2 regions of the Streptosporangium sp. NPDC001559 genome follow, and region 2 is predicted to be linked to the other one. Evidence: riboswitches for the same ligand, from Rfam matches in the RefSeq annotation. Region 2 holds a riboswitch; the other holds the start of a gene.

Region 1 (7,032 bases), on a different contig from region 2:
CGGCTGGGCGGCCTGCTGGCCGTAGCCCGGTTGCGCGGCCTGCTGGCCGTAGCCGGGCTGGGCGGCCTGCTGGCCGTAGCCCTGCTGCTGACCGTAATCAGGCTGCTGGCCGTAGTCGGGCTGCCCGTAGGCACCCGTCCCGCCCTGCTGGCCGTAACCCGGCTGGGCGGCCTGCTGGCCGTAGCCCTGCTGCTGACCGTAGTCAGCCTGGCCGTAGCCGGGCTGGGCGGCCTGCTGGCCGTAGCCCTGCTGCTGGCCGTACCCGGGCTGGGTCTGCCCAGGGCCGGTGTTCGGCTGTGAGGCCTCCGATCGATATCCCACGACTGTCACATCGGGATCGAGTTCTCCGGGGGCCCGACCCGCGTTCTGTCCGTATTGCGGATGCCCCGACGGTGTGCGGTCGCGCTCGGGATCATCCTGCGGATACGGTGGCTGTCCGGTGCTCACCGCGTCACCTCACTTCGACTGCGCATGTGGCACATGTCAGACTCACATGCTTGCTGGTGCACAACGTATCGACATAGGTAACAACAGTCACCTTTCCGATCAGTCAGCACCACGGTCAAACTAGTCGCCCCGCGGTGTCAGATGGAGCAGCATCCGGGTGTTTCCCAAGGTGTTCGGCTTGACGTGCTCCAGATCAAGGAACTCTGCCACACCTTCGTCATAGGAGGCGAGAAGTTCCGCGTAGACCTCCGGCGCGACGGGTGTGCCCTGGATCTGCCTGAATCCGTGCCTCGCGAAGAAATCGATCTCGAAGGTGAGACAGAAGACCCTGCGCAGTCCGAGGTCTCCGGCGACGCCGATGAGACGGGAGACGATCCGGTGGCCGATTCCCATACCCCGGCAGTCGGGGTCGACGGCGACCGTGCGAATCTCGGCCAGGTCCTCCCACAGGACGTGCAGTGCTCCGCAGCCAACGACCTTTCCCGCCACGTCGGCCACCCAGAACTCCTGGATGTCCTCATAAAGGGTGACGGTCGCCTTCTCCAGCAGGCGCGGCCCCGCTCCGGCGTAGGTGTCGACCAGGCGGCGGATGGCGCGGACGTCCGGCGTCCTGGCCCGGCGCACCGTGATCTCCGCCGACGATCCTCCCGGGACGTCGCCGGAGACCGCCACCGGCTCCCCTTCCGGGATCTCCGGGGAAACCTCGTCCCGGCCGGGTACGGCCCGCACCGGGGACTGCTGCGCAACCTGCTCCATGACTGATCAGAGTACGTCCTCGTCACCGCTTGTTTACGGCCTGCCCTTATCTCGTTCGCGGGGTCCACCGGATGACTCCCACCGTCCTCTTCGCGCCCCGGGAGGCCGCCCGGCGAGCTCGCCCCGACCGGCCCCACCCAAAGGCCCGGACCTGCGAGAATCTCCGCCCCGACGCCGGGAAAGGCGGACGCCCGGCACGACACATATGTCGATCATGAAATTGCGTGACCCGACCGTGACATTTCAGTTGCGAAAGCTCCACCGGCTTCACAGTTCTGGTTGAGCATGAACCGCCAATTGCACTAATGTCCGTCCTCGATGTCAGCACCCGTAAAGTGCTGCGCCGCCGAATCCCCGACTCGGGGAACCGGGGACCCACCCTCCAGCCGTCCCCCGGGGTGAATCCGATGTGCCACCGGCGCCTCGGTAGGGCTGCCTCGGCCCGAACCCGTCAGCTAACCCGGTAGGCGGCCGAGAGAGGAGCCTGTTGGTGAAGCGCACGCGCAACCGTGGGAGAGAGAGCGCGGGCGGGAACGCCCGCCATCGAGAACACCGGGTGCGCAGGCCGCGGTACAAGGTGGTGATCGCCGGGCTCGCCTTCGCCTCCCTGTTCCTCGGCGCCCCCTTCGCCGCGACCGCGGAGCCGAAGCCGAGTCTGCAGGAGCTCGCCAAGCAGGCGGAGAAGCTGCACACCGAGATCGAGACGCTCACCGAGCAGTACAACGGCGGGCGGGTCAAGCTCAAGCAGGCGCAGCGCGCCGCGGAGAGCGCGAAGAAGACCCTCGCCGTCAGTGAGTCACAGCTGGCCGAGCGACGCACGAAGGCCACCCTGCTCGCCCAGAGCACCTACATGGCGGGTGGGCTCGCCTCGGCGCTGGCCTTCACCCAGTCGTCCAACCCGGACACCTTCCTCGACCAGGCCACCACGAACTACGCGATCCAGCAGCAGCAGAGCGAGGAGGTCGCACAGGTCAGCAAGGCGATCGAGACCGCTAAGCGCGCGCAGGCAAGCGCCAAGGCCCGCACCGACGAGGTCAAGGACCTCCTGTCCGACCTCGGCGACCGGCGGACCAAGATCGAGCGGCTGGTGAAACGGGTCGAGAGCGACCTGTTCAGCGAGGTGCGTTCGCAGGCCGGGAGCAGCCGGGGCAGCCGGGTCAAGGTCAACGTGCCGATCATCGGCTCGGGCAAGGCCGCCGAGGCCGCCCGCTGGGCCCTCACCCAGCAGCTCAAGCCGTACGTGTGGGGGGCCGAGGGCCCCAACTCCTTCGACTGCTCCGGCCTGGTGATGTGGGCCTACCAGAAGGTCGGCATCAGCCTGCCGCACTACACGGGCGACCAGTGGACCGCGGGCACCCACATCTCCTCAAGGAGCGACCTGCGCCCGGGAGACCTCGTCTTCTTCTACAGCGACCTGCACCACGTCGGGATCTACATCGGCGCGGGCCTCATGGTCCACGCGCCGCAGACCGGCGACGTCATTCACATCGCCCCGATCGACAACCGTCCCTTCGCGGGCGGGGTGCGCATCGCCGACTGAGCCGGTTCGGCCGGCCGGACCAACCGGGCGGCCGGGCCGCCCCGAACCGCCGGCGGCGGTTCGGGGAAGGACTCACCCGGGTCGCGTACGGCCGCAGCGGCCCCTCAGGGGGCTCCTGCCGTACGCGGAGGTCCGGGACGGCATCGGGTAAGGGCTCGCCTCAGATGAGGCGTCTGCGGGCCGCCCAGGCGACGGCTTCGATGGCCGTCGCCACGCCGATGCGGTCGCAGATCCCGCGGAGTCTACGGCGGACCGTTCTTCCGCTGATGTCGAGGCGGCGTCCGACCCGGTCGACCGTGACGCCCTTGGCCAGCTCCGCCAGCAGCACGAGATCCTCATCTGTGAGGCCGACCTCGCCCATGCCCAGGAGGCTGTCGCCGCGACGGGAATCCACTTCGGGATATGCCATCTGGAGTCGCTCCCCCCGCACCTGCTAATCGAGGCGTGAGTTGTCTGGAATCAGTGTCGCCCGTCAGGAACGGTAAACGGCTTGTTCAAAGGTCGTCAAGTTCCACTCTTCATAGAGGTAGCACGCGCTGTTGACATAGTGGTCGCTACGTGAAGTACTCATGATATGTCGGCGCCTTTATGGTTAAGTCACGGACAAGTCAGGGTCCGTGGCCGGGGGCACCCGCCGCGCGCCACGTCCTCGCAGAACAAGGTTTCGCCGGAGCCCCGCCGACCACGGTCCCGGCGCTGGTCGGCCGTATGGTTATGACCTATATGTGAATTTCGCCGGAAAAAGTGGAGCCCTTCCGCGTGCTTCGCCGAGCGCCTCACTACCCCTTGACGTGGTGGTTGGAAACCCCCCGCAATGGGAGGATGCCATGCCCCAGATTTACGGCATTCGGCGCAAATCTGGCGTAACATGCCGTTTACCGTACGGTATCGAACACACTGGAAATAGAGTTTCCGTCCTCCGTTTGGCCCCAATCAAATCACCGGGCGCCGGACCCCCACACGAGACCGGGCCCGCCGCCCGGCCCGCCGTGAGGGGAGCCGGGCAACGGGCCCGGTGCAGGGAAGGAAGGGTCAGCCCGTGGGCTTGACCAGAGGGAACAGGATGGTCTCGCGGATGTTCTTACCGGTGAAGGCCATGATCAGGCGGTCCACGCCGACCCCCACGCCGCCGGTCGGCGGCATGGCGTACTCAAGGGCGGTGAGGAAGTCCTCATCGAGCTGCATGGCCTCCGGGTCGCCGCCCGCGGCGAGCAGGGACTGCTCGGTGAGACGGCGGCGCTGCTCGATCGGGTCGCTCAGCTCCGAGTAACCGGTGCCGAGCTCGGTGCCGAACCCGATCAGATCCCACTTCTCGGTCAGCAGCGGGTTGTCCCGGTGCGTCCTGGCCAGCGGGGAGGTCTCCAGCGGGTAGTCCATGACGAACGTGGGCCGGACGAGGGTGTGCTCGACGAGCTCCTCGAACAGCTCCTGCACGAGCTTGCCCTGACCCCACTTGGCGTCCCATTGGACGTCGCGCGCGTCGGCGAGCTTACGGACCTGGTCGAGCGGGGTCTCGGTCGTGACCTCCTCGCCGAGCGCCTCGGAGACCGAGCCGTAAACGGTGACCCTCGGCCACACCGGCAGCCCCAGATCGATCTCCTGGCCGTCGTGGACCACCACGGAGTGCCCGAGGGCGGCCACGACCGCCCGCTGGATCATCCGCTGGGTCAGGTCGGCTATCCCGTTGTAGTCGAGATAGGTGCCGTAGGCCTCCATCATCGTGAACTCGGGGTTGTGGGTGGCGTCCGCGCCCTCGTTGCGGAAGTTGCGGTTGATCTCGAAGACCTTCTCGATGCCGCCCACCACGAGCCGCTTGAGGTAGAGCTCGATCGCGATGCGAAGGTAGAGCTCCATGTCGTAGGCGTTGATGTGGGTCCTGAACGGCCTGGCCGCCGCCCCGCCGTGGATCGGCTGGAGCATCGGCGTCTCGACCTCCAGGAACCCCTCCTCGTGCCAGAAGTCACGGATGGACCGCACGACCGCGCTGCGGGTGTAGGCCATCTTGCGCGCCTCGTCGTTGACGATGAGGTCCACGTAGCGCTGGCGGACCCGCGCCTCGGGGTCGGTGAGCCCGGCGTGCTTGTCCGGCAGCGGACGCAGGCACTTGGAGGTGATCGTCCAGCTGTCGGCCAGGATCGAAAGCTCGCCCCTGCGGGAGGTGATGACCTCGCCCACGACGCCGATCTGGTCGCCGAGGTCGACGTCGCGCTTCCACGCCGCCAGGGACCCCTCGCCGACCCGGTCCAGGGAGATCATCACCTGGAGGTCGGCCGAGCCGTCGCGGATCGTGGCGAAGCAGAGCTTGCCGCCCGTGCGCGACAGCATGACCCGACCGGTGACGCCCACCCTGTCGCCGGTCGCGGTGTCGGCGTCGAGGCCGGCGTATTTCTCGCGGACATCGCCGTTGGTCGCGGTGCGCGGGAAGTTCACCGGGTACGGCTCGACGCCCTCCGAACGGAGACGGTCGAGCTTCTCCCGGCGCACGCGCATCTGCTCCGGCAGATCGTCGGCTGGGGTGGTCACTTCATCGGTCACAGGACAAGGTTACCGATGTCCGCCAGAGGGTGTTTCCCGCTTTTTCTCCGCAGGGAGGACCGGGCCTCAGGTGGTGTTGCGGTGGTAGATGAGCCGCAGGCCGATCAGCGTGAGCCACGGCTCGTGCACGTCGACCGAGCGCGCCTCGCTCACCACCAGGGGCGCCGCGCTGCCGGTGGCGACGACGGTGACCTCGTCGGGGTCGTCGGCCAGTTCGGCCGCCATCCGCTCGACGATGCCGTCCACCTGCCCGGCGAAGCCGTAGATGATGCCCGCCTGCAGCGCCTCGACCGTGTTCTTGGCGATCACCGAGCGGGGCCGGATCAGCTCGACCTTGTGCAACTGCGCCCCGGCCGCGGCCAGCGCGTCCACCGAGATCTCGATGCCGGGGGCCGTGACCGCCCCGACGTACTCGCCCTTGGCCGAGACCGCGTCGAAGGAGGTGGCGGTGCCGAAGTCGACGATGACGCACGGCCCGCCGTACAGCTGGATGGCGGCCAGGGCGTTGACGATCCGGTCGCTGCCGACCTCCTTCGGGTTGTCCATCCTGACCGGGACCCCGGTGCGGATGCCCGGCTCGACGATCACGGCGGTGACGTCGCCGTAGTAGCGGCGGCACATCTCCCGCATCTCGTTGAGCACGGACGGCACGGTCGAGCAGAGCACGATGCCGTCGACGTCGGTGCCCTTGAGCAGCGGCGACTGCCCGAGCAACCCCTGCAGCACGACCGCGATCTCATCGGCGGTGCGCCGGGCGTCGGTGGCGATCCGCCAGTGCTCGATGACCTCCTCGCCCTCGAAAAGGCCGAGGACGGTATGGGTGTTACCGACATCGATGGCGAGCAGCATCAGTTCCCCCGAAGGTCCAAGGCGATGTCAAGGGCCGGCGCCGAGTGGGTGAGCGCGCCAACGGCAAGATAGTCAACCCCTGTTTCGGCTACGTCACGAGCCGATTCCAAGGTCAACCCGCCGCTGGCCTCAAGCCGTGCCCTGCCCGCGACCAGCCGTACGGCCCGCGACAGCTCCTCGACGGTGAAGTTGTCCAGCAGGACCTCCTCCGCCCCTTCGGTGAGGACCGGCTCGATCTGGTCGATCCTGTCCACCTCGACCTCGATCGGCAACTCCGGGTAGGCGTCCTTGACCGCGCGGAAGGCCTCGGCCACCCCGCCCGCGGCCACCACGTGGTTGTCCTTGATCAACGCGGCGTCCGAAAGGGACATGCGGTGGTTGACGCCGCCGCCGCAGCGCACCGCGTACTTCTCCAGCGCCCGCATCCCGGGAAGCGTCTTGCGGCTGTCCCTGATCCGCGCGCCCGTGCCCTCGACGGCCCGCACCCACCGGCTGGTCAGGGTGGCCACTCCGGACAGGTGGGTGAGCAGGTTGAGCGCCGTGCGCTCGGCCGTGAGCAGGTCGCGGGCCGGGCCGGAGACCGTCATCAGCACGTCGCCCCGCGCCACCCGCTCGCCGTCCTTGGCCACGCGCTCGACCGTCAGGCGGCTCCCGCCCACACGGGCGAACACCCCTTCGGCCACGGCCAGCCCGGCGACGACGCCGTCGGCCCTGGCGACCACGTCGGCGGTGGCGGTCAGCCCCTCGGGGATCGTGGCGAGGCTGGTGACGTCACCGGCCTCCTGGAGGTCCTCCGCCACGGCGACCTCGATCAGCGCCGCGACCTCGGCCGGTTCGACGCCCATCTCGGCCAGGGCCGCCTCGACCCGCGGCGGCAGGGCGTCGGAGCCTCGTCCGTGCGGCAC
Region 2 (7,032 bases):
ATAACCACCGACGACGGATACCATTTACTGAAACCGTTGGAAACGGTGCTCGACGGTCCGCTCGTGATTTATGTCCGTCTTGATGTACATCACGCTGATCTGGCTCTGGCGCGGCATCGTCTCCAGTCCCTGTCGGGCCACCTGACCGCCCGTGCCGAGAGCCTCACCGCCCCGCCGTCGCGGCGTGAGGAACGGCACCGGCCCGGCCCACGGGGGTACTTCGGCGCGGCCGGACCACCGTGCCCGCCTGCCACGGGACCTCCCGCCGGGACCCCCGGGGGAACCGTGACGGCGGGCGACCCCGCCGACGTCGACCTGCTCATCCGGCTGAGGAACGCGCTGAGGGCACTCGCCTGAGCCTGGTCCGACGCCTTCGAGGACGCCCATGAAACCGCGGACGCTGAAGCGGACCAGAAGGAGGGTGCCGGTGGAAATCCGCGACGAGGTACGCCAGGAGATGACCCGGCTACGTGAGCGGATACCCGATGTGGACGGAAGCGTCGTGTGCGGCGCGGACGGCCTGACGATAGCCAGTGACCTGGACGGCGGTTTCGCCGAGCAGACCGGCGCCCTCTCCTCGGCGCTGCTGGCCCTCAGCCGCCGGATGGCGGACATGACGGGCAAGGGAGCCTTCGAGGAGACACTGGTCTCCGCGTCCGGCGGCTACGCGCTCCTCTACACCGCGGGCCCGAAGGTCGTCCTCACGATCCTCGCCCGTCCGGGGTCCAACCTCGGGCTGCTGCGGCTTGAGGGGCGCAGGACGGCGGAGAACCTGGCCGCCATCACCTCCCGCGCCCGGACGCCTCGGTGACCGGAGCACCGAGGACGACGACCGCCAGGGACCACACGCCGCCGAGAAGAGACCGAGGATCCGGCCCGCGGGCCGTACGGCACGGCCTGTGAACACAGAACGAGGGCGGGCACCTGTGCGGGGTGCCCGCCCTCGTCTTTCCTGAGGGGGTCTCGGACTCCGAGGGGGATCGGAGGAGGGGTCCCGGGAGAGGAACGGGACCTTCGGGGATCTCAGGAAGCGGGGATCCGAAGGGGGTCGGGGGTCTTCGGGGGATTTTTCAGGGGGTCGGGGGATGTTTCGCGATGAGTGCTTACGGCCGCGGCGCGTCGGCCAGGGCGGTCTGCGGCGGCGTGGCCGGGTTGTGGTCCATGAGCTTCCAGGCTCCGCTGGAGAAGGCCACGGGGTAGTTCTTCTTGCCGACGCCGTCGCCCCACTTGGTGATGACGTACTCGACCTTGATGTGCCCCTGGCCGTCGACGCCGTCCACGCCCAGCGTGTCGGAGTTGAAGCTGCCGCCGGTCAGGTCGGCGAAGGTCTTGGCGTCGAGGTCGATCATGACGCCGCTGCTCGACGGCACGCCGGGGCCGCGGTCGCCGACGAAGAACTTGGCCTTCTTGCCGTTGTAGAGGACGTAGCCCTCGGTGAACAGCGGCCAGCTCGGGCTGGCGATCATGCCCTTCTGCATGGGCTTGCCGCTCGCGGGCAGACCGGTGTCACCGGCGCGGCCGGAGGAGTCGTCCCAGAAGTAGGAGGCCTTGGTCGAGCCCTTGAGCAGGACGGGCTCAGCGGCGGCCGAGGTGGCGGTGGTTCCGGTGCCGGTGTCGGCTGCGGCGGGCAGCGCGGAGACGACACCCGCGGAGGTCAGGACGCTCGCTCCCAGAAGAGTGGCGGCGAGCAGACGATGGCGCAGGGCAGCGGAGAAACGCATGAAGACAGGGCTCTTTCACGAGGGAACAGGACAGCCGCTCGTGCCGGGCCGAAGACGTTCGGCGATCAGTGGGGCACGGGGCGTGAGCGCTCACAGGGAAGAGAGGCCGCACCAGGAAACAGGCGGGCGTACACGGAGCGCGGTGCGAGGCGGGGGTGCCGCGGTCAGGCGCGGCGGAAGTCTCAGTCGATCCGCGCGAAGGCGGTGCGTGCCGGTGGGTAGGCGACGACGTGATCCATGAGGGGATCTCCTCTCCATCTCGTCTACCGGGTTAGCTGACGGGTTCGGGCGGTGGAGTTGCCCTACCGCCGCGCTGACGCGGCGGATTCACCCCAAAAGGTGGGTCCCCGGTTCCCGTCGCCCTCGGGAGGCTTCGGGATTCGACGTCGACCGACCGCTCCTTCTCGTGAGGGGCAAGTCACCGGTCGAGAACAACTAGGACACTACCCACCACAAACGGACAAAGCAAAGCAAAAGCCATGAAAAGCCCAGAAGATCTACCTTCAACCCCCAAGAAAGGGACATTGGCCGGGTCTTGACCCCACTCCGCCCATGGCGTTAAGTTCGGTGAAACTGTTAGGAAACTTACCTAATAATTAACCCGCAATCATGGGCCTGACCTGCATGTTCTCCGCCCTTACACCCCCCAGGAGAAGCCCTTCATGAACAATCGGAAGCTTGGTGCGATCGCCGCCGCGGCGGCCGTACCCGTCCTGCTCTCGACGGTCATGGCCGGTTCGGCGTCCGCCCATGGATCGATGGGAACGCCCGTCAGCCGGGTCTACGCCTGCTATCTGGAGAATCCGGAGTCGCCCGACACCCCGGCCTGCAAGGCCGCCGTCGGCAAGTGGGACACCCAGCCGCTCTACGACTGGGACGAGTTGAACATCGGCACCGCCAACGGAAAGCACAGGGAGATCATCCCTGACGGGCAGCTGTGCAGCGCCGGACGCGCCAAGTACCGGGCCTACGACGCGGCCCGCACCGACTGGCCCTCCACGGCCATGCCGACCGGCGGCGGCGCCTACACCTTCCGCTACCCCTACACCGCCGACCACCCCGGCACCTTCGAGATCTACATCACGAAGGACGGCTTCGACCCGCTCCAGCCGCTGAAGTGGTCGGACCTGGACTCCACCCTGCTGGCGAAGGTCAGGAACCCGACCAAGGCCAACGGCGAGTACGTCATCCAGGGCCAGCTGCCCCCGAAGACCGGCCGCCACATCATCTACTCGATCTGGCAGCGCTCGGACAGCGCCGAGGCGTTCTACACCTGCTCCGACGTGACCTTCGGCACCGTGTCGACCCCGACCCCGACCGCCACGGCGACCGCGACGGCGACGCCCACGGTGACGCCGACGCTCACCCCGACCCCCACTCCGACCCCCACCCCCACGGTGACCCCCACTGTGACCCCCACGGTGACCCCCACCGTCATCCCGACGACCCCCTCCACGACGACCCCGCCGCCGCCGAGCCCGCTGGCCTGGGAGGCGGGGGTCGCCTACCCCACGGGGTCGATGGTGCGTTACGACGGGCAGCACTACCGCTGCCTGCAGGGGCACACCTCCCTGCCCGGCTGGGAGCCCGCCAACGTCCCCGCCCTCTGGCAGCGCCTGTGACCCCGGTGCCCCCGCCGTACGGACCGTGAGGCCGTAGGGCACGCGAACCCCTCCCATCGGCTCCCGGGCGCGGGGCCGGTGGGAGGCTCGTTCTCCCGGGCGTCACGGCCGAACCCGGTAGCGTGAGCGCGTGTCACTGACCCTCGGCTGTTGCCTGGCCGCGCTGGTGACCGTCGCGGCGCTCTACGCGCTGGCCCTGTACGGCACGGCGGGAACCGCGGCGGCCGGGGCCGTCGCCGTCACCCTCGCGGTGGCGATCACGATCGGCGTCGTGAACGGAAGCCTCAGGGACGCCGCCGGCTTCGGCACGCTCACCGCGGGCGCCGCCGCCGTCGTGTGGTCCCTCGGCCGCTCCCACCGGCGGCGCAGGACGGGCCGGGCCTCGCTCGCCGCCTACCGCGCCGCCTCGGCCGCCATCCCCAGGCTGGCCGCGACCGCCGAGCGCGACCGGCTGGCCGCCGAGCTCCACGACGTGGCCGCGCACCGGCTCACCGGCATCGCGGTCGCCTCGGCCGCGGCCCTGCGGCTCGCCGATCCCGTCATGACCGCGGAGGCGACCGCCCACGCCGCCGAGGCGGGTCGTCTGGCCGTCACCGAACTCGACCGCCTGGCCCGCATCGACCGGCGCGGCGGCGAGACGACGCTGGCCGACGTCGACACCCTGGCGGGCGATCACCCCGGGGCCGACTACCGGCGCACGGCCGTCTTCGCACCGCCCGGGACCGCGGCGCTCGCCGTCCGCATCGTCAGGGAGAGCCTGACAAACGCGATGCGTTACGCCACCGGCGCCGCCGTGCACGTCCGGGTCGAGGAGAACGTCGAGGAGAACGCGGGACACCTGGTGGTCACGGTCACCGACGAGGGCGGCCCCGCCGCCGGAGGGCTCGGTACCGGGACCGGCCTGGCCTCCCTCGGCAGGGCCGTACGCGCCGTGGGAGGGACGCTGAGCGCGGGCCCCGAGGGGGCCGGATGGGCCGTCAGGGCGGCGCTCCCGCTGCCCTCCCCGGCCGCTGGGCCCACCGGGCCCGCTGCCCTCGCCGCGCCTTCCACGTCCCCTGAGGCCCCGTGGACCCTGTGGCCCCAGTGGCCCCAGTGGCCACGCCGTACGGCGGGCTGGCGGGGCGCCGCCGCGCTCGACTGGGCCCTCGTGGTGCTGGCGGTCGCGCTGCCCGCGGGGTTCGGGCTGCTGGCCACTGAGGCGCCGCGGCCGTTCGTCTCCCCCGCCTCGGGCACGCTGCTGCTGGTCCTGCTCGTCCTGCACGCCCTGACGCTGCGCGGGCGCAGGCTGGCGCCGAAGCTGAGCCTGGCCGTGGCGCAGGGGACGTTACTGGCCTGGCTGGCGTGCGACGCGGCGGGGCTGACCGTGCCGCACTCCGCCCAGCTGGTCCTCGTGTGCTGGTGGGTCGAGCTGACGCTGCTGTACACCGTCGGCGCGTACGGCTCCCGCGGCTGGCCCGCCCCGCTCGTGGTCGCCGGGCTCGCCGCCTTTCCCCTCGTCCCGGGCATGACGGGCCCTCCCCTGGCCGTCTGGGCCACGCTGAGCGTGGGGATGGCCGTGCCGACGGGGCTGGCGTGGGGGTCGGGGCTGCTGGTCGGCGGGCGCAGGCGCAGGCGGTGGCGGGCCGAGGCCCTCGACCGGGAGCGTCTCGACCGCAGGACGGCCGAGGCCGCGGGCGCCGAGCGGAACCGGATCGCCGCAGGGCTGCGCCGTACGGCGGGGGCACGGGCGCGGGCCGTGGTCGAGGCCTCGGAACAGGGACGGCTCGACCTGGTCCTCACCGAGTCCAGGGCCGGGCTCACCGCGCTCAGGGAGCTCCTCGACGAGCTTCGCGGCGGCTCCGACCCGGCGGACGACACGCCTCCCCCGGTCGTCGCCGGGATCGCGGCGCTGGCCGTCAGGCGCGGGGCCTTCGTCGAACACGAGGGACGGCGCCGTCCGCTGCCCGCGACGGTCGAGGTGGCCGCCTACCGCCTGGCCGAGGCGCTGCTGGCCGACGGCGTGACGGTGACGGTGACCTACCGCGACGACGGCCTGGTGCTTTCCGGTCCAGGAGAGGCCAGGAAGGTGCGTGCCATGGTGGACGCGGCGGGCGGTACGGTCACCGAGACGAAGGACGGGATTCGGGTATGGCTGCCGGAGGTGTTCCCAGCGTGATCCGGGTGACGGTCGCCGACGACCAGGCGGTGGTCAGGATCGGCATCACCGCGGTGCTCGACGCCGAGCCGGACATGACGGTCGTCGGCCAGGCCGCCGACGGCGAGACCGCGGTCGCGCAGGCCACGGCCCTGCGCCCGGACGTGGCGGTGCTGGACATCCGGATGCCCGGGCTCGACGGGCTGGCCGCGACGGCCAGGATCACCGCCGAGGTCCCGGCGACGCGGGTGGTGGTCCTGACCACCTTCGGCCTGGACGAGTACGTGTTCGCGGCGCTGCGCGCGGGGGCCGCGGGATTCATGCTGAAGGACGCCGACCCCGGGCGGATCATCGACGCGGTCCGGGTGGTCGCCGGGGGCGACGCGCTGCTCGACCCCGGGGTGACCCGCAGGCTGATCGACCGTTTCACCGGCCGGCCCGGCCCCGAGGAGGCCGCCAGGCTCTCCGGCCTGACCCCCCGCGAGACGGAGGTCCTCCTCCACGTGGCCCGCGGCCTGTCGAACGCCGAGATCGCGGCGGCGCTGGGCATCAGCCCGGCGACCGTCAAGGACCACGTCGCGCGGATCCTCGCCGAACTCGGGGTCCGCGACCGGGTGCAGGCCACCATCGCGGCCTACGAGGCCGGGCTGGTCCGTCCCGGGGCGCGGTGACCCCCCGCCGCGCGGCGGGGTGGGAAACGGTTCTCCGGCAGGACGATCACCGGGAGTGACGTTCCTAGCGTGAGATCCATGACAGACCCATCCCCTTCCCTTCCCGCCTCCCGGAGGCGGCTCCTGCGGCGCCTGGCCGGAGGCCTGCTGCTCGTGGTCACCGCCCTGGCCGCCTCCGCCGCCGGCGTGGCCGCCTTCCTCGGCACGGCCGCCGCCACCGCGTCGGTCCCGGCGCTGTGCGCGGCGGGCCTGGTCACGCTCGTGATCGTCGCGTTCCTGCTCGGCCTGCCCTGCCTCGCCCTGTACGGCGCGCGCCGCCGTACGGTCGCCTCCGCCGTGTTCGCGGCCGTGGTCGCCGTCGTGGTCGCGGGGACCGCCGCCGTCACGGCGTTCCGGCCGCTGCCCGTGATCGCCCACGGCCCCGCCCCCGCCGGCATCGGGTTCTGGGACCTGCCGACCGGCTCCAGGATCGCCTACGTCTCCCTCAAGGCCGCCAAGCCCCGCCCCACCCCGGTGATCTTCCTGCACGGCGGTCCCGGCACCCCGGACGAGGGGCTTCCCGACAGCGGCGCGGAGCTGGCCGCGCTGGGCTTCGACGTCTACTCCTACGACCAGCTCGGGGCGGGCAGGTCGACCCGGCTCGCCGACGTCTCCGGCTACACCGTCGCCCGGCACGTCGCCGACCTCGACGCGATCAGGAAGACCATCGGCGCGGAACGGGTGATCCTGGTCGGGGAGTCGTGGGGCGGCTCGCTCACCGCCCAGTACATGGCCGCCCACCCGGACAACGTGGCCAAGGCGGTCTTCGTCTCGCCGGGACCGATCTGGGAGGGCGCCTTCCCCGACGGGAACTACGGCAGCCCCTGGGACCGGGTCGCCCCGCA

What was found. A riboswitch is a leader RNA that binds a small molecule or an ion and turns the genes downstream of it on or off. The one in region 2 is predicted to bind cyclic di-AMP.
Region 1: another riboswitch for cyclic di-AMP. It lies ahead of ACFYY8_RS28590 (NlpC/P60 family protein); the one in region 2 lies ahead of ACFYY8_RS20145 (hypothetical protein).

The regions. Positions count from the first base shown of each region.
Region 1 is NZ_JBIAVG010000014.1:81,874-88,905, forward strand. It holds partial or broken gene ACFYY8_RS28580 (hypothetical protein) at 1-300, shown strand, start outside; gene ACFYY8_RS28585 (amino-acid N-acetyltransferase) at 568-1,203, opposite strand; cyclic di-AMP (ydaO/yuaA leader) riboswitch at 1,538-1,688, shown strand; gene ACFYY8_RS28590 (NlpC/P60 family protein) at 1,694-2,743, shown strand; gene ACFYY8_RS28595 (LuxR family transcriptional regulator) at 2,904-3,152, opposite strand; gene lysX (bifunctional lysylphosphatidylglycerol synthetase/lysine--tRNA ligase LysX) at 3,776-5,233, opposite strand; gene ACFYY8_RS28605 (type III pantothenate kinase) at 5,345-6,127, opposite strand; gene ACFYY8_RS28610 (L-aspartate oxidase) at 6,127-7,032, opposite strand, start outside.
Region 2 is NZ_JBIAVG010000008.1:271,094-278,125, forward strand. It holds gene ACFYY8_RS20135 (hypothetical protein) at 1-357, shown strand, start outside; gene ACFYY8_RS20140 (roadblock/LC7 domain-containing protein) at 428-811, shown strand; gene ACFYY8_RS20145 (hypothetical protein) at 1,104-1,721, opposite strand; cyclic di-AMP (ydaO/yuaA leader) riboswitch at 1,967-2,117, opposite strand; gene ACFYY8_RS20150 (lytic polysaccharide monooxygenase) at 2,384-3,343, shown strand; gene ACFYY8_RS20155 (ATP-binding protein) at 3,474-5,498, shown strand; gene ACFYY8_RS20160 (response regulator transcription factor) at 5,495-6,148, shown strand; gene ACFYY8_RS20165 (alpha/beta fold hydrolase) at 6,227-7,032, shown strand, end outside.